One region of the Gorillibacterium sp. sgz306347 genome, then DNA from elsewhere that is predicted to be linked to it. Evidence: riboswitches for the same ligand, from Rfam matches in the RefSeq annotation. Region 1 holds a riboswitch; each other region holds the start of a gene.
The links. A riboswitch is a leader RNA that binds a small molecule or an ion and turns the genes downstream of it on or off. The one in region 1 is predicted to bind cyclic di-AMP.

Region 1 (2,197 bases):
TCTGTATCCTGCCGCCGGATGAGCAGGGCCGGGTGCAACCGGAAAAGCTGGAGGAGGAGCTTTGGCGCCACCGCAGCCGCAAGGTGAAAATCGGCGCGTTTACGGCCTGCTCCAACGTGACGGGGGTCATGCCGCCGCTTGCCGAACTGGCAAAGCTTATGCACCGCCATGGCGGGCTGGCCTTTGCCGATTGGACGGCATCCGCGCCGTACACCACGCTTGATATGCATCCCGCCGACGAAGAGGAGCGGCTTGACGCCGTATATTTTTCTCCGCATAAATTTCTCGGCGGCCCCGGGTCAAGCGGGGTGCTGGTATTTGACGGGCGGCTTGCCGCAGGCAGCGCGCCGGATGCGCCTGGCGGAGGCACCGTGTTATGGACGGACCGGTGGGGAGGCTGCACCTACGTCAAAGAGCTGGAGGAACGCGAGGACGGAGGCACGCCCGGATTTCTTCAAGCCGCCAAAGCGGCGTACGCCGTCAAGCTGAAGGAACGGATGGGGGAAGCCGCCATAGCGGCCCGGGAACAGACGCTGACCCGGCTGCTGCTGGAGGGGCTCCGGCCCATTCCGGGGGTCCATGTTTTGGACGGCGGGCTGCGGGATCGGCTGCCGATTGTCAGCTTTTTTAGCGAAACCGTTCATTTCCCGTTATTTGTGCGGTTATTGAACGACCGGTTCGGCATTCAATCGCGCGGAGGCTGTTCCTGCGCAGGTACATACGGGCATTTCCTGTTCGGCCTGGACAAAAAAACGTCCGACCGGATCCGGGAACGGGTGGAAAGCGGACGTCTCTCCGAGAAGCCGGGCTGGGTGCGCCTGTCCCTGCATCCGATTATGACGGACGGCGAGGTGGCGCGAATCGTCCACGCGGTTCGCGAGGTGGCGCTGCGCGGCCCGCTTTGGGCTGCCGATTACCGGTACGACGAGCGGAGGAACGATTACCGTCATCATTCGGCGCAAAGCTCGGGCTGCGGAGGAAAGTGGTTCGGCCTTTTGGACGATTTCAAATAAAAAAACGGCGGAAAACCGCCGTTTTTTTATTTTTTCTACATTTTTCTAGTTATCTATCGGCAAAACATATGCTAGAATGATAGGCGGTCGGACCACCTATCTTGGCCGAAGCCCTTGACCAGGGCGTGGGGAAACCATTATTGGGGTGAAACCGGATCATTCCGGTCGGGAGGACTCCTCTTTCCGAACCCGTCAGCTAACCTCGCAGGCCGCCTAAGGAGAGTGTCTTCATGAAACGCACCATGTTTAAAAACGGTTGGTTCAAAGCGGTTTTGGCCGGCTCCCTGCTTGCCGCACCTCTGCTTGGAACCGGAACCGCGGATGCCGCCTCTTACACCGTTCAGCAGAACGATACCCTTTGGAAAATCTCGGTTAAGAACAACGTGACGCTGCAAGCTTTAATCAAAGCGAACCCTAGCCTCACGAATCCGAACCTGATTTGGCAGGGGATGAAAATCCAGCTTCCCGCCAAAACGGTAGCTGCACCGGCGAAAAAGCCTGCCGCTCCGGCAGCGACGGCGCCGAAAACACCGGCAGCTTCAACTCCGGCGGCCAGTGTATCCGAATATGCCGAGCAGGTATTTAACATCGTAAACAAAGAGCGCGCCGCAGCCGGCCTGAAGCCGCTGGTTCTGGACAAGGCGCTGTCGAATATGGCGCTGGACAAAGCAAAAGATATGTATGCCAACAACTACTTTGATCATACGTCCCCGACTTACGGGTCTCCGTTTGATATGATGAACCGTTACAGCATTTCGTATTCCTATGCCGGCGAAAACATCGCCAAAGGCCAACGGACGCCGCAAGAGGTTATGACGGCCTGGATGAACAGCGCCGGCCACAAAAAGAACATTTTGAGCGCCAACTATACCAAAATCGGCGTTGCCTACTACAACGGCGTTTGGGTGCAAGAATTTACGGGCTGACGCGCTTCGTTCCGGCCCGAACTTAATGAACGGATGAAGACCTCATCCACGACGGTTATTCTCTTTTGGACATTCCGGCGCGGTTTGACTCAAAATTCGTCCTGCAATTGTTTTCCAGGCTGAGAAAACGGCGGCTGAGAAGATCGAGCCGACGCATAACCGGAGACGGACGACGCTAATAGGTGCAATACGATCCTTATTTCCAGTGACTTTTGGTTCTATTGCGAAATAGTATCCTCTACGCACTTATTTCCCGTG
Region 2 (2,197 bases), on a different contig from region 1:
CACATGCGTCACTCAACTCGCCACCTCCCCCGGCTCGTCACGTAGATAACACGGGCCGGGCGCCCTGCTCGTACGTCTCATTCTACGCGCCTCCCGGCACGCCACTTACATACGTCGCGCCAGACATCCCACACTTACTAACCGCCCTCCGGCCGCCTCCCCCGGCCGCCGGCCCCTTACCGGACCGCCGGCTCCGTAAGGTCGCCCCTCCGGCCCGCCCAATGCAGCTCGCTGCCCGGCAGGTCGTCAAACCATGCCGCCTCCTCCGGGCAGTCCAGAATCATCAGCTTGCCGTAATGCCCTTCTTTGGACTGGTGATACTTCAAATAGGCCTTTCCGTGCTCCACCGCCAGAATCTCGATTTTACCGGATGCATGGCTCATGGTCAGCCGGACCCGCTTGCCGAGTCCCGAGGTGCGGGCTTTGGCCTGCTCCACGATCCGGTAAACACGGTCGAGCGGCAAAACAAACGCCTCGTTCCCGGCCACCGGCCGGTTCACGAAGAAATAGTAGGGCGCGATCCCGGCCCAGGACAACCGGTCCAGCAGCTCGGCGAGCACGCCGGGGTCGTCGTTGATTCCCTTCAGCACCGGCGTCTGATTGACCACATGCGCCCCCGCCGACTGGAGGGCTTTCACCGCGCGCAGCGCCTCCTCCGTCAGCTCGCGGGGATGATCAAAATGGGCCATAACGTAAATTTGCTGTCCCCCCGACGAATGCTTCCGGATGGCCTCCAGCAGCGCCTCATCCTCGTAAATGCGCATTGGCTGAAAGGCGGGCATTTTGGAGCCGAGCCGAATGATCCGGACGTGCGGAATTTCCTCCAGCCTTTCCATCAGGGAGATCAGCCGCTGCGTCGAAAGCATCAGGCTGTCGCCTCCGGTCAGCAAAACGTTGTTGATTTCCGAATGGGCGGCGATATAGGCCAGCCCTGCTTCCGGATTGACGGCGGCCTCCCGCGCCCCGCCTCGAAAAAGCCGTTTGCGGAAACAATAGCGGCAGTACGCCCCGCACGCCTCCGAAACGAGCAGCAGCGCCGTGGTCCGGTACTTGTGCTGACAGCCCGGCACCACATAATTCGCCTCTTCGTTGCTTGCATCCAGGCAGCCGTATTCGTCCAGCTCCCATTCGTTCGGGACAACAAGCCGGCGAAGCGGGTCCGCCGGGTCCGACCAGTCGATCAGCCCCAGGTAGTAATCGTTTGCCCGAAAAGCGAATTCCCCGGCGACCCGCTTCAGCTTCTCGCGTTCCTCCGCCGGAATGCGGTCCAGCTTGTCAATGTCGGTGATAAATTGCAGCTTGCTCATGGCGATCCTCCTCCAGAGGGAAAGTGGATGCGCTTGGTGGCAGAATGGAAAGGAACCCGATGGATGAAAACAGAAAAAGACCCCGAAGGGTCTTTTGGAACAAGCAAAAAAGATCGGACCCATCTTCTGCCGACGAGGTTAGCTGACGGGCTCGGGAAGGATGGTTCCCTACATCTGACGACGATTCGCCCCACAAACACGGTTCCCCCGCTTTCCGGCCGAAGCCGGAAATTAAGCGCATGCCATCATGGTACCGGAACTTGGGTTCCTGTGCAATACTTGTCAAACAATTGCCGTATCTTTCGCTCGGCTGCGCCGGACGAACTCAAACAAAATCGCGCATGGAACGAACCTCAATACGGCCCGGGTTTGCGGCTACATACCGGCCGCCGGACGGATCGAGGGCAAAAAACTCCACGGTCACCGGACGGCCCGGAATCAGCGTAAAGAAATTGTCGCTGAAAATACCCTCGGCTTCTGCGGACAGCCACACCTGCTCGGCCAGAGCGTCCGCTTCCAGCACCCATTTCGAGCCGGCGCCGTTTTCCGCATCCCGAAGCCGGATGGAAGGCTCCGCAAGCCGACGGGTTTTGGCATCCGCAAAGAAGGCTTCGGCCGAGGCCGCGATGCTCCCGTCCGCCTCCAGCAGCTCCGCCGCCAGAACCGCCTCGGCGGCGTCGCGGCCCTGCAGCAGCTCGTCCGCCCGGACGGAAAGCGCCAGCACGGAAGCATCGGCATCCACCCGAATATCTTCGGCGCGTTCGCTGATCAGCTTGCCGCCGAAATCCAGCGCGCGGAGGCGAAGCGTGCCGCTGAACGGCTCGGTCCGGTCGGAAACGACGTGCACGTGAAGGGCTCCGTCTTCGGACGGCCGGACGGAAATCAGCACG
Region 3 (2,197 bases), on a different contig from region 1:
CGTCGGCGCTGCTGTCCGCAGCCGATTCGCCCGGCGAGCCGCCTGTTTTCTCCCAGCCCAGAACACGCGGAGTGTTCGGGTCGATGCGCACGGAATAGCTGCCGCTTTCGGAAGACAAATCGACACGCCAAAACTCATCCGCCAAGGGAAGGCTGCTTTTCAAATCTTGAAACGGCCCCGTCAATTCATTCTTGGCGACGTAGACGCTTAGCGGCTTATCGGAAGCGTATACCGCACGTTTCGTTTCGGTCGGCGCGGCTCCGGTTTTGCTGCGGTACCACGCGGCTGCGGTGTTCTGCGCCGCCTCTTGCGTGACCTCGGGTTTGGCCGCGACCGCATCGGGATTGTCTTCTCCATTTGCCGCATACAAGTTGCCGGCGACCAAATACAGTATAATGCCTACTACGGCGAGAAAAATTAAAGTCCGGTTAGCTTTAAAAAGTCCCAATCAACATCCTCCTCTGACGACCGGCTTTCTTCTACCTGCCTATTATACCCTTATGCCGCGAGCGGAGTCTAATGACTGCCGGGAATAAGCGGAAGGCCCGATTTTCGGCCGGTTATCCGAATAAGCAGACGCCAAACTCTCTTAAAGCCGTCTCCACCCCCGAAAGAGGATGGAATCCTTCGGTTTATGGTGCGTTAGCGGCGAAAATCAGCCCAAATTGCCTTTGTGCGGGTACGGCGGGCAAGCTATAATCAAATCAATTGAAAATCGGCCGAATTTCGAAGCATGTGAAAACGGGGGAACCAGAAGCAACAGGGGTGAATTTCGCCGTCCGGCGAATAGGGTAACCTGCCTGCCCGAATCCGACAGCTAACCTCGTAGGCGTCTTGTGCAAGGAAACAACCGGCATTGGTTTCCCAATGTCTTTTTTTTGCGCCGCGGTCGATATTCCGAAAAAGGGTTAATACCATAGAAAAGCCGGGCGGGACCCGGCGAGGGAGAGAACGGACCTTGCTGCAAAAGCTGTTTATCCGGTTAAAGCCTCCGCAGATTCTGGTGCTCGGGTTTGCGCTGATCATTGTCGTCGGCGCGTTTTTGCTGACCCTTCCGGTTTCGTCGGCCAGCGGAGAGCCGACTGCTTTTATCGACGCCTTGTTTACGGCTACGTCCGCCACCTGTGTGACGGGGCTCGTCGTGGTAGACACGGGACTTCACTGGAGCGTGTTTGGCAAAACGGTGATCTTGACTTTGATCCAGGTGGGCGGGCTCGGCTTCATGACGATGGCGACCTTGATCATGCTCGTATTCCGCCGGCGGATCTCGCTGCGGGAGAGGCTGATTTTGCAGGAGGCGCTGAACCAGAACAGCATGGAAGGCATTGTCCGGCTGATCCGCAAGGTGCTACTTTACGCGCTGGTGATTGAAGGGGCCGGAGCGACTCTGCTTGCCATCCGCTTTTCTTTTGACATGAGCCTTGGGGATGCCTTGTTCTTCGGGCTGTTCCATGGCGTTTCCATGTTCAACAACGCCGGTTTTGATCTCATGGGGCCGCTGACTGGTCCGTTCAGCAGCCTGACCTCCTACGTCAATGACCCGCTTGTCAATCTCGTGGTTATGGGGCTGATCGTAACGGGGGGCATCGGCTTCATCGTCATTGCCGAGCTGCACGAGTACCGCAACCGCAAGAAGTTCTCCCTCCATACCAAAGTGGTGCTGTCGAGCACGGCGGCGCTTATTTTGCTGGGCGCCATTGTTTTCTTCCTGTTTGAATACACAAATCCGAACACGCTGAAGCCGCTCTCCTTTTCCGGCAAGGCATGGTCCTCTTTCTTCGCGTCGGTAACGCCGCGGACCGCGGGCGCGAACACCATCGACGTGCTCGGCATGCGCCAGGCTTCGCAATTTTTTACCATCATCCTGATGTTTATCGGGGCTTCGCCCGGCTCGACCGGAGGCGGGATCAAAACGACGACCTTCGCCATTCTGATCGGCGCTATGCTTGCGATGCTGCGGGGCAAAGAAGACATTGTCTTTTTCCGCAACCGGCTGGCCAAGGACCGGATCTACAAGGCGATCACGATGACTTTTTTCGCGCTGTTCCTCGTGGTGTTTGTTTCCATGGTCCTTTCCACGACGGAGGACGTGCAGTTCTTGCGGATTTTATTTGAAGTGACATCGGCGTTCGGTACTGTCGGCCTCTCGATGGGGCTGACGCCGGAGCTGTCCCTGGTCGGGCGCATCATGATCATC
Region 4 (2,197 bases), on a different contig from region 1:
ATGGGGACGGGACGAAGCATGAACGAAGAACGGGTTGTATATGTGCTGCTTACGGATACGGGGACCTGGTTTACCCGATTGATCAAATGGGTGACGAAAGCGCCGATGAACCATGCTTCCATTGCTTTTGACGCGGAGCTGAACGAGGTGTACAGCTTCGGACGGAAGCGGGCGCACAATCCGTTTATCGGGGGATTTGTAAAGGAAGACCTGCGCGGGGAACTGTTTGCCGAAGCAAGCTGCGCCCTTTACGCTTGCCGGGTGGCTCCTGAGGCATACGCGCGCATGAAGCAATACATAGAACGCTTTGAGCGGGATAAAGAGCAGTATCGCTACAACCTGCTCGGTCTGTTCGGCGTGCTGCTGAATATCCGCATGGAGCGGAAATACGCTTTCTTCTGCTCCCAATTTGTCGCTTCGCTGTTCGAAGCAGAGGGGCTGCCGATCGCCGGCAAGCCGGCCGCTCTTGTGAGGCCGGACGATTTTACCCGGCTGCCGGAGTTTTCGCTTGTGTACCAAGGGCAGCTGCGCGGGCACCTGGAGGGCGTCAGCCTGCGTCCGAGGCTGTTCCGGACCGCTTGAGCGGTCAGGCCCGCGACCGTATGAGAGCCGGCGCCTCATGGAACGGCACTAGCAGGGCCTTGCGCGAAAGAGCATCCTCGCAGGACGAAAAAAACCTGTGAACCCGGGCGGGGGCCCGATCTCACAGGTTTTTTCCAAGTCGTATGCGGTTGCCGACCATAGGCTTCGTCAGCTTAACTGGCGAATTCCTTGTACTCCTCACCGCTCAATACGCGCCGTGCCGTAACATAGCGCTTGGCGTAATAGGACTCGCTCAGCTTGTTCCGGATTACGCCGTTGTTCGTCGACGAATGTACAAAGACGCCGTCGCCCAGATAAATGCCGACATGAGAGATTCCGTTTCCTCCCGTATCGAAGAAAACGAGGTCTCCCGCCCGAAGGTCGTCGCGATCGACCTTTGTTCCTTGCTTGGCCTGATCCCTGGAGCTGCGGTTCAGGTCGATGCCGAACTGCTTGAATACATACTTGGTAAAGCCCGAGCAATCGAAACCGCTGGTTGTCGTGCCGCCATAGCTGTACTCAATCCCGATCAGCTTGTCTACCTTTGCTTCCAGTTGGGAGGCGGAATCCGCGTAAGCGCTTCCCGCCCAAACTCCCACAGACAGAGTAAGGCCGAGCAAAACCGAAGCAACTTTCTTCAAAATCAATTTCTCCTTCCGGAGCCTACGAGGTTAGTTGAGGGTTCGGTCGAAGGTTCCCTATGATTCCTTGACATCAGAATCAATTCACCCGGTGAAGAAGTCCCCCGTTTTCCGCATCGGCGGAAATTCGGCAAAAAGTGACATGACCAAAGCTGTTTTCGATCAATAGAAATACGTATTCTCCCTTTGGGACAAGTTTCCTCCCCCGTAAGCGAAGGTTTTTTTGAAAATGCGTTTCAAATTGGCGGTTGAGGGGTAATAATGAGGATCGGATTATGCCAAAAAACGCCTTGCCTCCGCGGGTTTGCGGGAGCAAGGCGTTTGCTTTTCGGTAAATGTGACAATTTTGTGAACGATGAAACCTTTTGAAGCGATGGAGTGTCGGATTTCAAAGAATATATTTACACAAACTTCATTTACTCCGGCAAATCTCCGGCTTTGGCGGCAAACAGCTTGCCCTGCGCGGCAATACCCCACAGCTCGAGAAAGGTGCCGGCAAAGCTGTAGGCCTGGTACAGCAGGAAGGACCACAGGCTGGCGTTGATCAGAGCGGCCGCGCTAACCGCGCCCGAGAGCAGCGCCGACAGAATCAGAACGGCCGCCGCCGCCCCGCAGATGGGCAGGAAGCCGGCAAATGTCCGGATGCTGGTACCGGAAAGCGGTTTTCCGGCCGTTTTTCCGAATTGCAGGTGAATGAAGACCAGGTGGAGCAGCCAGCCGTACACCAGAAACGCCAGCCCGTACAAAAGCAGCTTTTCCCGGTTGTCGAAAAGGGCGGCTACGCTGCCCGCCAGTTCCCCGAGCCGGGAGGAAAGCAGCCAGACGGGGAGGAGGGTCAGCAGAATCCGGGCCAGGTACAGGATGTAAAAGGAGGGCGACAGCGTGCGGATTCCTTTGACGAACCGGTAGCCGCCGTTCAGGCGGGGATGCGCGAGCGAATAATACACGCCGGCGTTCAAAAGGGGAGTCAGAAG

Region 2: linked by a shared signal. The riboswitch ahead of AC6I6H_RS22310 (KamA family radical SAM protein) and the one ahead of AC6I6H_RS05260 (CAP domain-containing protein) in region 1 are both predicted to bind cyclic di-AMP.
Region 3: linked by a shared signal. The riboswitch ahead of AC6I6H_RS02065 (TrkH family potassium uptake protein) and the one ahead of AC6I6H_RS05260 (CAP domain-containing protein) in region 1 are both predicted to bind cyclic di-AMP.
Region 4: linked by a shared signal. The riboswitch ahead of AC6I6H_RS15190 (C40 family peptidase) and the one ahead of AC6I6H_RS05260 (CAP domain-containing protein) in region 1 are both predicted to bind cyclic di-AMP.

What each region holds. Positions count from the first base shown of each region.
Region 1 is NZ_JCAPET010000006.1:52,359-54,555, reverse strand. Features, by position in the region: gene AC6I6H_RS05265 (aminotransferase class V-fold PLP-dependent enzyme) at 1-1,013, shown strand, start outside; cyclic di-AMP (ydaO/yuaA leader) riboswitch at 1,107-1,239, shown strand; gene AC6I6H_RS05260 (CAP domain-containing protein) at 1,244-1,939, shown strand.
Region 2 is NZ_JCAPET010000086.1:3,375-5,571, reverse strand. Features, by position in the region: gene AC6I6H_RS22310 (KamA family radical SAM protein) at 177-1,307, opposite strand; cyclic di-AMP (ydaO/yuaA leader) riboswitch at 1,422-1,555, opposite strand; gene AC6I6H_RS22305 (beta-mannosidase) at 1,633-2,197, opposite strand, start outside.
Region 3 is NZ_JCAPET010000002.1:111,896-114,092, reverse strand. Features, by position in the region: gene AC6I6H_RS02070 (CPBP family intramembrane glutamic endopeptidase) at 1-448, opposite strand, end outside; cyclic di-AMP (ydaO/yuaA leader) riboswitch at 708-848, shown strand; gene AC6I6H_RS02065 (TrkH family potassium uptake protein) at 959-2,197, shown strand, end outside.
Region 4 is NZ_JCAPET010000028.1:3,817-6,013, reverse strand. Features, by position in the region: gene AC6I6H_RS15195 (hypothetical protein) at 19-582, shown strand; gene AC6I6H_RS15190 (C40 family peptidase) at 756-1,223, opposite strand; cyclic di-AMP (ydaO/yuaA leader) riboswitch at 1,228-1,366, opposite strand; gene AC6I6H_RS15185 (hypothetical protein) at 1,640-2,197, opposite strand, start outside.